One region of the Bradyrhizobium sp. th-b2 genome, then DNA from elsewhere that is predicted to be linked to it. Evidence: predicted binding sites of a transcription regulator. Region 1 holds the regulator's gene; the other holds the start of a gene.
What was found. Region 1 encodes PhoB, which activates phosphate uptake and scavenging genes when phosphate is short. Its sites were predicted from a motif close to TGTCATNNANCTGTCAT; they were not measured.
Positions count from the first base shown of each region.

Region 1 (7,262 bases):
ACCCGTATCTCCGCGATTTCGGTTCTGTTGATCCTCGGCGGCATCATCCTGTCGCTGATCGTCGGCGCCTGGCCGGCGATGAAGGAATATGGTTTCGCCTTCCTCTGGACGCAGCGCTGGGCGCCCTCGGCCGATCCGCCGGTGCTCGGCGCGCTCGGCCCGATCTACGGCACGCTGATCACCTCGGTCATCGCGATGATGATCGCGATCCCGGTCGGCATCGGTATCGCCATCTTCCTCACCGAGCTCTGCCCGCAAATGCTGCGCCGCCCGATCGGCATCGCCATCGAGCTGCTGGCCGGCATCCCCTCGATCATCTACGGCATGTGGGGCTTCTTCGTGCTGGGCCCGTTCCTGGCCAACACGTTCCAGCCCTTCATGATCCGGATCTTCGAGGGCGTGCCCGTCTTGGGTGCGGTGTTCGGAGGCCCGCCGTCCTATCTCAGCCTGTTCAACGCCGCGCTGATCCTTGCGATCATGGTGTTGCCCTTCATCACCGCGATCTCGGTCGACGTGTTCAAGACCGTGCCGCCGGTCCTGAAGGAGGCCGCCTACGGCATGGGCTGCACCACCTGGGAAGTCGTCCGCAGCGTCGTGATCCCCTACACCCGGGTCGGCGTGATCGGCGGCGTCATGCTGGCGCTCGGCCGCGCACTCGGCGAGACCATGGCGGTGACCTTCATCATCGGCAACTCGTTCCGCATCTCGTCGTCGATCTTCGCGCCGGGCACCACGATCTCGGCCGCGATCGCCTCCGAATTCGCCGAGAGCGACGGCCTGCACCAGTCCGGCCTGATCCTGCTCGGCTTGCTGCTGTTCGTGCTGACCTTCTTCGTGCTCGCCGGCGCGCGATTGATGCTGATGCGGCTTGAAACGAAGGCGGGGAAGTAACGCCATGAACCCGATCTACAAATCCCGCCGCCGCAGCGACATCGTCATCCGCGCACTCTGCGTCGGCGCGGCGTTGTTCGGCGTCACCTGGCTGGCGCTGATCCTGTTCACTCTGCTCTACAACGGCCTCGCCGGCCTCAGCGTGCAGCTGTTCACCCAGAACACGCCGCCGCCCGGCTCGACCGAAGGCGGTCTGCTCAACGCCATCGTCGGCTCGGTCATCATGACCGTGATCGGCGTCGGTATCGGTGCGCCGCTCGGCCTGTTCGCCGGCACCTACCTCGCCGAATACGGCAAGAACGACAAGCTCACCTCGGTGATCCGCTTCATCAACGACATCCTGCTCAGCGCGCCCTCGATCATCATCGGCCTGTTCATCTATGGCGCGGTGGTGGTGCCGATGCGCGGCTTCTCGGCGATCGCAGGCGCGCTCGCGCTCGCTGTGATCGTGATCCCGGTGGTGCTGCGCACCACCGAGGACATGCTGCTGCTGGTGCCCAATCCGCTGCGCGAGGCAGCCTCCGCGCTCGGCCTGCCGCGCTCGCTGGTGATCAAGCGGATCGCTTATCGTGCAGCGCGATCCGGTCTGATCACCGGCGTGCTGCTGGCGACCGCCCGCGTTGCCGGCGAAACCGCGCCGCTGCTGTTCACCGCGCTGTCGAACCAGTTCTTCAGCTGGGATTTGACCAAGACGATGGCCAACCTGCCGGTGACCATCAACAATTTCGTGCAGAGTCCCTACGCCTACTGGAAAGAGCTGGCGTGGAGCGGTGCGCTGCTCATCACATTCACTGTGCTCGCGCTGAACATCGGCGCGCGCATCCTTGGTGCCGAAAGGGCCGCAAAATGACCGAGCTTTCCGTCTCCACGACTGTCGCGAGCCACGTTCCCCAGGTGCCGCTGCCGGAAGCGCCGCCGAAAGTCACGGTGCGCAACCTCAACTTCTATTACGGCGAGCACCACGCGCTGAAGAACATCAACCTGACGCTCGGCACCAACCGCGTCACGGCGTTCATCGGCCCGTCCGGCTGCGGCAAGTCGACCCTGCTGCGCATCTTCAACCGGATGTACGATCTCTATCCGGGTCAGCGCGCGGTCGGCCAGCTGATGCTGGACCAGACCAACATTCTCGATCCCAAGCTCGACCTCAATCTGCTGCGTGCGCGGGTCGGCATGGTGTTCCAGAAGCCGACGCCGTTCCCGATGACGATCTACGAGAACATCGCCTTCGGCATCCGCCTCTACGAGAAGATCTCGAAGTCCGAGATGGACGACCGGGTCGAGAAGGCGCTCCGCGGCGGCGCGCTGTGGAACGAGGTCAAGGACAAGCTGAACGCTTCCGGCCTGTCGCTCTCCGGCGGCCAGCAGCAGCGGCTGTGCATCGCGCGCACCGTGGCGGTGCGTCCCGAGGTGATCCTGTTCGACGAGCCGTGCTCGGCGCTCGACCCGATCTCGACCGCCAAGGTCGAGGAGCTGATCCAGGAGCTCTCCGAGGATTACACGATCGCGATCGTCACCCACAACATGCAGCAGGCGGCGCGCGTCTCCGACAAGACCGCCTTCATGTATCTCGGCGAGCTGATCGAGTTCGACGACACCAACAAGATCTTCACCTCGCCGAGCGATCGACGCACGCAGGACTACATCACCGGCCGGTTCGGCTGAGGAGACAAGCGATGGCTTCTGAACATACCGCCAAGGCATTCGACAGCGACCTGCAGGAGTTGACCCGCCTGGTCGCCGAGATGGGCGGCCTCGTCGAGCGCATGATCACCGAGTCGGTCGACGCGCTGATCCGCCGCGACGTCGCGCTGGGCAAGCGCGTGGTCGCCGCCGACATCGAGATCGACAATCTGCAGCGCGTCATCGAAGAGCGCGCGGTGCTGACGATCGCTCGCCGCCAGCCGATGGCGATCGACCTGCGCGAGATCGTCAGCGCGATGCGCGTCGCGACTGACCTCGAGCGGATCGGCGACCTCGCCAAGAACATGGGCAAGCGCGTCGCGGCGCTGGAGAGCGATTTCCAGCCGCTGAAGCTGATCCGCGGCCTCGAGCACATGACCGACCTCGTGCTGTCGCAGGTCAAGTCGGTGCTCGACGCCTATGCCGCGCACGATCTGCCGGCGGCGATGAACGTCTGGAAGGGCGACGAGGAGGTCGATGCGATCTGCACCTCGCTGTTCCGCGAACTGCTCACCTACATGATGGAGGATCCGCGCAACATCTCGTTCTGCATCCATCTGATGTTCTGCGCCAAGAACATCGAGCGGATCGGCGACCACGCCACCAATATCGCCGAGACCGTGTTCTACATGATCGAGGGCCAGCAGATCACCGACAAGCGTCCGAAGGGCGATATGACCAATTTCGCCACCACGGTGCCGGGCAACTAGGGCATGATCCGCATCGGCGGAACCGGATTGTCGTCGCGACAAACCGTTTCCCACGGGGAATATGCTCAGGGGTTGAGTGTTTCGGTTTGCGTTTGGGCAACGGATCACCACAGAGAAAGAACTTAGACCGATGAGCGCACGCATTCTGGTAGTCGAAGACGAGGAAGCGCTGACGACACTGTTGCGCTACAACCTCGATGCGGAAGGCTACGACGTCGAAACGGTGGGACGCGGCGACGACGCCGACACCAGGTTGAAGGAGCGCATCCCCGACCTCGTTGTGCTGGACTGGATGCTGCCGGGCCTGTCCGGCATCGAGCTGTGCCGCCGCCTGCGGGCGCGGCCCGAGACCAAGCAGCTTCCGATCATCATGCTGACCGCGCGCGGCGAGGAGAGTGAGCGCGTGCGCGGGCTTGCCACCGGCGCCGACGATTACATCGTCAAGCCGTTCTCGGTGCCCGAGCTGCTGGCGCGGGTGAAGGGCTTGCTGCGCCGTGCGAGCCCGGAGCGGCTTGCCACCGTGCTGACCTATGGCGATATCGAACTCGACCGCGAGAAGCGCCGCGTGGCGCGCTCCGGCCGCCCGATCGATCTCGGGCCGACCGAATATCGTCTGCTCGAATTCTTCCTCGAGCATCCCGGCCGGGTGTTCAGCCGCGAGCAGCTGCTCGACAGCGTCTGGGGCCGCGACATCTATATCGACGAGCGCACCGTCGACGTGCATATCGGCCGCCTGCGTAAGTTGCTCAATCCGGGCCGCGAGCAGGATCCGATCCGCACCGTGCGCGGCGCCGGCTACGCGCTCGACGACCGCTTCGCGAAGGCCGAGCCGCAGCCGTAACGGCCGTGTGGCATTCATAAACCGCAACACGTTGTCGTCCCGGCGAAAGCCGGGACCCATACGCCGCGGCCGGCGCAATCGGCACGCGGCCAGACGGCTTTCAAACAACACCCATTCGTGGTTATGGGTCCCGGCCTGCGCCGGGACGACGCCGGTGATGCATCCGGGCTACGGTTCTCACAAAAAAATCCCCGCTTTCATGGGGATTTCTTTTTCAGTCCTACGCCAGTTTCCCGAGTGCTCACTTGATCTGCGGTTTCGCCGACGGCCGGCGGCGATCGCCGGCGGGCTGGTAGGCGACGCGCGAGTGGTGTGCGCAATAGGGCAGGCCGCCGAGCGCCTTGCCGCCGCAGAAGAAGAATTCCGGGCTCGATGGATCGCCGACCGGCCAGTGGCAGGTGGCTTCGTTCAGCTCGAGCAGCGACAGCCGCTGGCTCATCGGCACCACGTTGTCGTAGGAGATCGGATCGGGCTCCATCTCGACCTCGAAGGCATGCGCCAGCGCGGTGTTGCCGCGCGAGACCGGACGCGCCACCCGCATCATGTGCTGGGCGGGGCGGGCCTTGCGCTGCCGCGGCGCGGCCGTGGAGGGGGCCTTGGCGCGGCCGGAGAGGCCGAGCCGATGCACTTTGCCGATCACGGCATTTCGCGTCACATTGCCAAGTTCCGCGGCGATCTGGCTGGCCGAGAGGCCAGACTCCCAGAGCTTCTTCAGCTGCTCGACGCGATCGTCGGACCAGGTCAATACAGTCATCGCATTCTTCCTTTCGCATGGCGCCGGCCAGTCATTGGAGCGACGCTGCGAGCCAAATCCGGGTCAAAATCCCAGCGGCCAGAATCCCTTAGCCCTCGCCGGGCGCGGTCTTGCGCCCGAACGTTTACGTGTGACACGAAGGCTACTTAGAGGGTCCAGTACTGCCGCACGAGATGTCGTACCCGACAGGCCAAACGCTACAATATGGCGTGACTCTGGCGCAAGAGTCCGCGGCCGTGCGTCCACATGTTCCCACAAAGTTAAGCACTGTAATGAGGCTTTTCCACCGCACCGGAATGCTCCGGATTGCGCTCGTTTCGCATCGCAGGAAGGCCGGCAAAGGCCGGCTCCTGGCGATTGACACCTACTGGCCGCAGCATAGAATGGCTGCACGTGCCGCCCGCAAAGGCGGCCGTTTTGTTTTCCGAAGCTGGCCGTTGCTGCACTGGCGTCAAGGCGCGCACGGCAATTGTCGGCTTCAAACCGGCAGTGAACGCCATGACCAACAGCGCCTCGTCGCATCTGCTCCCCGTCTTCGCCCGGGTCGATCTCGGCTTCGAGCGCGGTGAGGGCGCCTGGCTGATCGCAACCAACGGCGACCGCTATCTCGACTTCACCTCGGGCGTTGCGGTGAACGCGCTCGGGCACGCGCATCCGCATCTGGTCCAGGCGCTGCAGGAACAGGCGACCAAGCTCTGGCACATGTCGAACCTGTTCAAGAGCCCGGACGGCGAGGCGCTGGCCGCCCGGCTGTGCGAGCAGAGCTTTGCCGACTTCGTGTTCTTCTGCAATTCCGGCGCAGAGGCGATGGAGGGCGTGATCAAGCTGGTCCGCCATTATCACTTCTCCAAGGGCCATCCCGAGCGCTACCGCATCATCACCTTCGAAGGCGCCTTCCACGGCCGCACGCTGGGCACGCTGGCTGCGACCGGCTCGCCAAAATATCTCGAGGGTTTTGGCCCGCCGATGGACGGCTTCGACCAGGTGCCGCACGGCGACATCGAGGCCGTCAAGAAAGCGATCGGCCCGCACACTGCCGGCATCCTGATCGAGCCGGTGCAGGGCGAGGGCGGCGTGCGCTCGGCGCCGCAGGCGTTCTTCAAGGCGCTGCGCGCGCTCTGCGACGAGCATGGCCTGCTGCTCGCATTCGACGAGGTGCAGACCGGTATGGGCCGCACGGGCGATCTTTTCGCCTACAAGCGCACCGGCGTGACCCCTGACGTGATGTCGCTGGCGAAGGCGCTCGGCGGCGGCTTCCCGATCGGCGCGGTGCTGGCGAGCGCCAAGGCGGCTGAGGGCATGGCGCCGGGTTCGCACGGCTCGACCTTCGGCGGCAATCCGCTGGCGGTCGCCGCGGCCAATGCCGTGCTCGACGTGATGCTGAAACCCGGCTTCTTCGAGCACGTGCAGAAGATGTCGCTGCTGCTCAAGCAGAAGCTAGCCTCCGTCGTCGACCGCTATCCGTCCGTGCTGGCGGACGTGCGCGGCGAGGGGCTGTTGATCGGCGTCAAGGCCGTGGTGCCCTCCGGCGACCTGATCGTCGCGCTGCGTAACGAGAAGCTGCTCACCGTTGGCGCCGGCGACAATGTGGTGCGCTTCCTGGCGCCCCTGATCGTCACCGAGGCCGAGATCGACCAGTCGATCACAGCGCTCGAGCGCGCCTGCTCTGCGCTGGCGGCAACCCAGCCGAAGAAGGCGGCGGGATGATGAGCAAGCCTGTCCGCCACTTCCTCGACATCGACGAGGTGCCGCTCGCCGAGCTGCGCAACATGCTGTCCGCTGGCGCCGCCATGAAGGCGGCGCGGAAGGCGCATGAGAAGGGCAGGAAGCCGCTTGAGGGCAAGACGCTGGCGATGATCTTCGAGCGCCCGTCGACCCGCACAAGGGTGTCGTTCGACGTCGGCATGCGCCAGCTCGGCGGTGAAGCCATCATGCTGACCGGCGCCGAGATGCAGCTCGGCCGCGGCGAGACCATTGCCGACACCGCGCGCGTGCTGTCGCGCTATGTCGATGCGATCATGATCCGCATCCTCAACCATGACGCGCTGCTCGAGCTCGCGGCGCATGCCACCGTGCCTGTGATCAACGGCCTGACTCGGCGTTCACATCCCTGCCAGGTGATGGCCGACCTCATGACCTATGAGGAAAATCGCGGTTCGATCGAGGGCAAGACGGTGGCCTGGACCGGCGACGATAACAACGTGCTGGCCTCCTGGGCGCACGCCGCCGAGCGCTTCAAGTTCCAGCTCAATGTCGCGACCCCGCCGGAGCTCTCGCCGAAGAAGCCGATGCGCGACTGGATCAAGGCGACCGGCGCTCCGATCGTGCTCGGCACCGATCCGGAAGCCGCCGTGCGCGGCGCCGACTGCGTCGTCACCGACAC
Region 1 is NZ_AUGA01000007.1:281,709-288,970, reverse strand. Features, by position in the region: gene pstC (phosphate ABC transporter permease subunit PstC) at 1-891, shown strand, start outside; gene pstA (phosphate ABC transporter permease PstA) at 896-1,741, shown strand; gene pstB (phosphate ABC transporter ATP-binding protein PstB) at 1,738-2,556, shown strand; gene phoU (phosphate signaling complex protein PhoU) at 2,568-3,284, shown strand; gene phoB (phosphate regulon transcriptional regulator PhoB) at 3,415-4,125, shown strand; gene K359_RS0113880 (GcrA family cell cycle regulator) at 4,367-4,879, opposite strand; gene K359_RS61220 (hypothetical protein) at 5,140-5,379, opposite strand; gene K359_RS0113875 (aspartate aminotransferase family protein) at 5,378-6,586, shown strand; gene argF (ornithine carbamoyltransferase) at 6,586-7,262, shown strand, end outside.

Region 2 (7,262 bases), on a different contig from region 1:
TCGGATTCGGCAACGCACAGGCATCGGGGAGCTGTCATGGCGATCAGGTCATCTGCCGCTGCGCCCGCAACGGCGCTATCCCTCGGGCTGCTCCTCGCGCTGCCGGTTGCAACAGGGCCCGGTGCGGGCCTGCCGCTGGCCTCGGCCGTCATCGGTGGTCTGGTGTCTCCAGCCATCGCCGAGCCGGTCGCGCTCACAAGCGGACAATCGGCCGCGCGCGAAACCTACGACAATGCCGTGAAGAACTTCGTCTCGATCCTGCGCCAGCGACGTGCACAGATCGATTCCAGGCAGCCGCTGCCCAACCTGCCGGGCCAGGCCCTCTATCTTGCCCGTGTCGAGATGATGAGCGCATACAAGGACCTCACCGATGCGCTGCCGTCCCGGATCGGCAGACCCAACAGATTCGGCATCCCTCCGGCCTATTTTGACGCCGACAATGAGCCGCTGCTCGATGAGTACAGGGCGCTGTTTGACGTGATGGAGGCGCCGCCCGCGAGCGCACAAGGATCCGATACGCCGTTCAAGGACGTGGTCGATCTGGCGACGGCGATCGCGCGCGGCAGGGGGCTGGATGCCGCCAATGCGGCGACCGCCGGCCGTATCAGCCTCGGGCTTTTCTTCGCGGAGACGAACGGCAAGCAAAATGCCGGCAATGCGCGGTCTAACACCTACAAGGGAAGCCTGCAGACCGGTCCGTCCGAAGATCGCAACGGTCAAAGGAAGTGGGCAGCCATCAAGGGATCAATCGCAGTCCTCGATCCGGCACTGAGCCGTCGCGACGACAGGGAAGAAGCGCGAGCTGGCAACCTCGACCACAGGTTCAATCACTGGACCGCGGTGCGGGATGCGCTCATGAACGCACACGCAGACATCTTCCCACAGGTCCCGGCGATCGCAAAAGCTCTGCCCGATCCAATCGATCAAATGAAGCTCTTCGAGCTCATCCAGATCATTCCCACCCCGACCAGGGCCGCGCTGCAGTCAGGCAACCTCGTCGGCCACAGAATTTCCGACCCCAGGATCATGGGATATTTGCGAAACAACAGCATCTTCGCCTTCGGCCGGGCCGACAGGGCGAGAACGTCTGCGACCTTCCGCGAAATCCTCGATGCGATGTGGCTCTTCAACGCCAAGTTCGAACAGGCGCTTGCCAAGTCCAGGGGGATCGAGGCCGGCAAGCAGGGATGACATCGGCTGGCGCAGATCGGACCGCGTATTTGCCGAGAGCTCGGGGCGTCGCAGGGCGATCAGAGCGGACCGAGCAGGGCCCATCGCGGCTCGCAGAATTCCTTCACGGCAGAAGCGACGCCGCTGCTGATGAGGCTGCGGCGCTCGGGCGAGTCCATCTTGAGTTCTTCGTCGCGGTTGATGATCGAGCCCGCCTCCAGCAGGACTGATGGCATCGCGGTCTTTCGGAGCACGATCAGCTCATCATAGCTGTAGACGCCGGTTTCCTTGTTCAGCAGCGGGTGCTGGTAGCGACCCATGATGGCCTGGCTGTATTGCTCGGCATACTGAAGCCCCTGGGCCTTCATTTCCCCGGCGACCAGTTCGGCGAACCGGAGGCTCGTCTTGAACTCCGGATTGTCCCGGGAGACGAAAACCGAGTAACCGCTGAAGCGATCGCTGAAGTGGCCTTTCTTTCCCTCGAATTCCCAGTCCTCGAGCATTTTGTTGGGCACGGAGTCATGGTGGATCGACAGCAGGAGATCGGCGTGCAGATTGTTGGCGGCGGCGACCCGCTTGAAGAGGCTGGGTCTGGCCCTGCCTTCGGTCAGAAGCAGCCTGGTCTCAGTAAAGCCTTCGGCCTTCAACCTCTCCTCGATCAGCCGTGCAAGGCGCAGGTTGAAGGCGAACTCGGTGACATTCCGGGCACTGATCGCGCCTTCCGATTCTGCGGTATGTCCCACATCTAGAACGATCCGGAATGTCGAGGGATCGCATTTGGCTGCGGCCGGCTTGAGCGCGGACGGCGGCAGGGCGACCGGCCCAAGGGCGGCAAGCCGCGTGGCGCGGTGCTTCGGCTGAGCGCGGTGTCTTGCCAATTTGGCCGGCCGTGCCGACTTAGCGCGCTTTGGCGATTTGGCGTGCTTGGCTGAAGTCTTGAAAAGATCAGGCAGCCAGCCGGCGTCGCTGACTTCGATCGGCAGCAGCGCGAACACGGCAATCGCAACGACAGCCAGGCGGCGCGGCCGCAACCCCGCGACGATGCCGCCCAGCACGCGAATCAACTCGCGCCTCATGCTCCGCCCCCCTTCGGGCGCCCCCAGCATAATGGCTCTGATGTCGATACCGGAAGAGGCCGGTGACGTCCATCCCCGGCCAAATCGCGTCTGGGGAAGGGAGAGCGGTTCCGTCGCGGCTGCGACCCGATTACACCGGCTTCGGGTCGAGCGTGATCGCCCACAGCTCGGCGTCGACGCGGTCGCGCAGGCTCACGGTCATCTGCCCGCTTTTGCCGTCGATTTTGACGTGACCGAAGAACTGCATGCCGGCCGACGGCGGCAGGTTCTGGTTCGCTTCGCCCGGCGCCTTGATGAATTTCACTTCAGGGCCAAACGTGTTGTCGAGCTCGTTCGGACCGAACGTGCCGGCGTGCAGCGGGCCGGAGACGAATTCCCAGAACGGATCGAACTCCTGGAACTGCGCCTTGTTCGGATTGTAGTAGTGCGCGGCCGCGTAGTGCACGTCGGCGGTCAGCCAGACTGTGTTGACGATGCCGGCGGTCTTGATGAAGCGCAGGATGTCGGCGATCTCGAGCTCGCGGCCGCGCGCCGGGCCGTCGCCCTGCGCAAACGCTTCCGAGCCCTTCTTGTTGGCGGCATCGTCATAGACGATCAGCGACAGCGGCATGTCGGAGGCGATCACCTTCCAGGTGGCGCGCGAATTGAGCAGCGCGCGCTTCAGCCAGGCCATCTGGTCCGGACCGATGAAATAGGCATCGGGGCCGTATTGCTCCTGCAGGTTCGGACCGTTGGGGCCGCGATAGCTGCGCTCGTCGAGCATGAAGACGTCGAGATGCGGACCGTAGCTCAAGGTGCGATAGACCCGGCCCGGCTCGACGATGCTCTCGCGCATCGGATACATTTCGTGGAAGGCTTTCGCCGCGCGCGCGGCGAGCACGGTGATGTCGCGTTCCTTGTAAGACGCCGGCAGCTGCTTCGACAGCGACCAGTTGTTGGTCACCTCGTGGTCGTCCCACTGCACGAAGATCGGCACCTCGGCATTGAAGGCGCGGACATTGCTGTCGAGGAAGTTATATTTGTGCGCGGCCCGATACTCGTCGAGCGTCTCGGCGACCTTGGCCTTTTCGGGAATCGTGATGTTCTTCCAGACTTTGCCGTCGGGGAGCTTCACCTCGGACGGGATCACGCCGTCGGCGTAGATGGTGTCGCCGGAGTGCAGCAGGAAATCCGGATTGTGCTTCTTCATCGCGGCGAAGGTGATCATGCCGCCATCGTCGGGGTTGATGCCCCAGCCCTGGCCGGCGACGTCGCCGCCCCACACAAAGGAGACGTCGCGGCGGTCGCCCGGCGCGGTGCGGAAGCGGCCCACCACGGGCTCGCCCACGACGTCAATATGAGCGAGGTCGCGGAAGCGGACGCGATAGAAGATGTCCTGGCCGGAGGGCAGGTTCTCCAGCAGCATTTTTGCGGTGAAGTCGCTCTCCGGCAGCGCCGTGATCGGCGGCAGCGCACGGGCATCCTTGAACGACTCAGTGGTGGCGACCTCGACCATCATCTGCGCCGGCCGGTCCGCACGCGCCCACACCACGCCGCCGTCAACGCCGACATCGCCGGACTGCACGCCATGGGTGATCACAGGGCGATCCGCGGCGCGCGACAGATAAGGCATCGCGATCACACCGGCGCCGGCCGCAGCCGTCGTCGAGAGGAAGCGTCGGCGGGTGAGCTTTCGCGAAAACCGGATCGTCATGGGGAGCCTCCTCAGGTCACAGCGACAATGCGCCGCATGCGTGCCAAGACCTAGAAAAATTCCATGACGGAGAGATTACAGGGGCGGGCACATGTGAGGTGAGCACGCAAGCCGGCTCCCTCTCCCGCTTGCGGGGGAGGGTTGGGGGTGGGGGCTCTCTCCACGAATCATATCGCGCAGGGAGCCCCCACCCGCCGCGCTCCGGCGCGCAAGAGCGCTGCCGAGCGCGTCGGCCTCCCCCGCAAGCGGGAGAGGCGAAGGGAAACTCATGGAGAGATTGGTAGAGGTCGCGTAAGCCCTACGCCGTCCCCGCCGCCCTGAACTGGCTCGCGGTCCGCTGCAAATTCTGCGGCATGCTCAACAGCAGCGCCTTGCGGTCGGCGACGGCGTTGTGGAACTGCTCGAGCGCGATGTTGAACGCGGTCAGCGTGCCTTCCTCGATGGCGCCATGTTCGAAGCAGTCGAGGGTGTGGCGCAGGATGTCGTCGGCTTCCGCCTGCATCTGGTCGAGCTCTTCGGTGGAGTCGCTGTGCCGCGCGGTTTTCAGCATCTCCAGCAGACGCTCGCGCTGCGAGGTGTTGGTGTTGCGCTCGTCCTGCTTGAGGTAGCCGGCGAACCACGCGCCGGCCGAGCCCATCGCCGAGAACGCCATCAGGCTCCACCAGATGTAGTCGCTGTAGCGGTCGAGAAAGGTCTTCTCTTCGCCGTCGACGAAGGCGGCCGCGCCCGGATGCACCGGGATGGTGGCGTCCTTGTCGGTGTCGGGCGTCTCGATCTTGGCCGCGAGCGGGAAATCGTTCTTGAGCGACTGCCGGATCGCGAACAATTGCCGCGTGAATGCTGCGACCGTCGCGTCCGACACGCCCTTTCGCGCGACAATGTGGTGCGAGAAGCTGATCGTCTTCACTTCGTCATCGGGCCGGTCGGCCGAGCCGAGCGAGCCGGCGGGGATTTCGGCGGCCTCGTAGGCGGGATGGTTCTGGGCGATTGCCTCGGAGGCGTCGATCGGCAGGAAGGTCGGCTCGCCGCCGTCCTTGATCGACGCCGTGATCGCATCGATCGTGATCTTGCTGTTGGCCGGACCGACGGCGAGATAGGCGTCGGCCTTCAGGTTCTTGATAGCGTCCGCCGCCTCATTGGCCGGGAACTGGACGATCTCGACCTTCATCGGGTCGACGCCATACTGCTGCAGGATCAGCTTCAGCAGATTGACATTGGCCGGGGTGCGGCCGACGACGCCGATCTTGCGGCCGGCAAGTTGCGTGATCTTGGTGATCTTCGCGGCCTTGCGGCCCTTGCCCTTTGCCGCCGGCGGGGCCCACATCACCACGACATTCTTGCGCAGCACCGCGACCGCCTGCGCATTCTTCGGCACTTCGAGATCGCCGCGAATGATGGCGAGGTCGGCCTTGCCGTCGGCCAGCGTCTGCGCGCTGGCGGTGGCGCCGTCGGTCTGCACCGGTCTCAGCTTGACCTGGGTGTGCTGCTGGTTGTTGAAGGCCTGCGCCAGCGCCTGAACCACCTTGAGGTCATCGCTGTTGGCGGGGCCGACCGCGATCCGCAGCGTCACCGGGCGCACCGCGAAATAATAACCTGCGGTCAGCGCGCCGACGATGGCGAGCGCGCCCGCGATCAAGACGAACATCAGCCGCCGCTTTGCCGAACGCAGCGGCTTGGGCGATATGCTGGCGGGGCCGTCTGTCATCGATCTCGCAATCGTCGGGGCTCAATCTCGCAAACTACCAACGCGCATACATCCCAGATTTGTAGCAAATTCCTGAAGATACAGATGTTACATCTGCTTCATGGTTACCAGCGGCGATAGGACGCGATTTTGGCCTTATTTTCGGCTTGGATCCCACCCGGAGGGCGGTTGTTGGGTTAAGGTCGGCGTCAAACGGGAGGGTTGCCATGGTCGAACGGCTGTCAGCGGAAGCAAGGAAGGCCGCTCTTTGGGAACTGGCCGGCTGGTCGGAGCTGGCCGGGCGGGAGGCGATCGCAAAGACCTTCGTCTTCAAGGACTTCAACGAAGCCTTCGGCTTCATGGCCCGCGCCGCTTTGGTCGCCGAGAAGAACGACCATCACCCCGAATGGAAGAACGTCTACAAGACCGTCGAGGTCGTGCTGGCGACCCACGATGTCGGCGGGGTGACCAAGCGCGATATCGACCTCGCCAAGGCCATGAACACGATCGCACGGCAGCTTGGGGTCAATTGACCCAGCCGGCCGCAATCTTGCGCCGGTTGGCCGACATCCCCAGATTCGAAGCGTCTGCCGCCGAACTGTCGCGGCGCCGAGGAACCCCGCGATGACATCGAGCGAACACGATGTGGGATTTGGGCCTGCCGACCGGCTGGCGCAGGACCCGGAAAGCGTGCGCCGCCGCTTCTGGATCAAGTTCAAGAAGGTGGTGGCGAACCTGCCCTTCGCCGAGGACCTGCTGGCCGCCTATTACTGTGCCTTCGACCGGCAGACGCCGCGCCATGTGCAGGCGGCGCTGCTTGGCGCAATCGCCTATTTCATTCTGCCGTTCGATTTCGTGCCGGACATGCTGCCGATCCTCGGCTTCACCGATGACGCCGCGGTGCTCGCAACCGCGCTGCGCCTGGTGGCGAGCCACATCATGCCGGAGCATCGCGAAGCCGCGCGCGCCGCACTGAAGCGCGGGGTGCCGGAAGAGGGAGCGCCGCAGGCGTAGCCCGAAGCGCAGGATTTAACCTCCCCTTGAAAAGGGGAGGTCGCTTTGCTCGCCAGAGCAAAGCGGGTGGGGATCTGATCTCTCCGCTTGCAGCGTCATCTGCGGCTGACCCCCATCCCGTCATTCCCCCTTTCAGGAGGAAGGAGAAGACGGAGGCGTAGCCCGGATAGAGCGCAGCGCATCCGGGGTGAGACCGTCAGCTGACCCACGAGGCCCCGGGTTGGGCTGCGCTCCATCCGGGTCCGGGGAGTCTACCGTTTCTCGCCGGTGCGCAGTTGGGAACGCGTATTTTTTTCCGCGTCCCACGCCTGGAACTGCTTGAACAGCGCCTCCTTGTCGGCGTCGCTCTGCAGACGAGCGGCCGCCGGGCTCTGCTTCAGGAATTCATCGAAACGGCTGCGCGAGACGGCTTCGACGCCATGGCGGTCGAGCCATTGCTGGGCTACCGGCAGGCGTTGCCAACCCGGCAGCGGCGCCGACAACGAGACCTCCCGCCACTTCGGATGGAACGGCGGATTCTGGAATGTCGGAAATTTCGTGAAGAACGCATCCACGAAATTGGCCAGCTTGTGGTAGCGCTCGGTGTTCGGCGCCCAGTTGTAGGCCGCAAGCACGGCAGGAACGG
Region 2 is NZ_AUGA01000018.1:33,528-40,789, forward strand. Features, by position in the region: gene K359_RS0121845 (hypothetical protein) at 37-1,191, shown strand; gene K359_RS0121850 (N-acetylmuramoyl-L-alanine amidase) at 1,251-2,225, opposite strand; gene K359_RS0121855 (alkaline phosphatase) at 2,377-3,939, opposite strand; gene K359_RS0121860 (TAXI family TRAP transporter solute-binding subunit) at 4,238-5,644, opposite strand; gene K359_RS0121865 (4a-hydroxytetrahydrobiopterin dehydratase) at 5,851-6,156, shown strand; gene K359_RS0121870 (YkvA family protein) at 6,248-6,637, shown strand; gene K359_RS0121875 (TAXI family TRAP transporter solute-binding subunit) at 6,889-7,262, opposite strand, start outside.
Region 2: a site for PhoB is predicted at 4,003-4,019, ahead of K359_RS0121855 (alkaline phosphatase). Genes of this name have one in related genera too.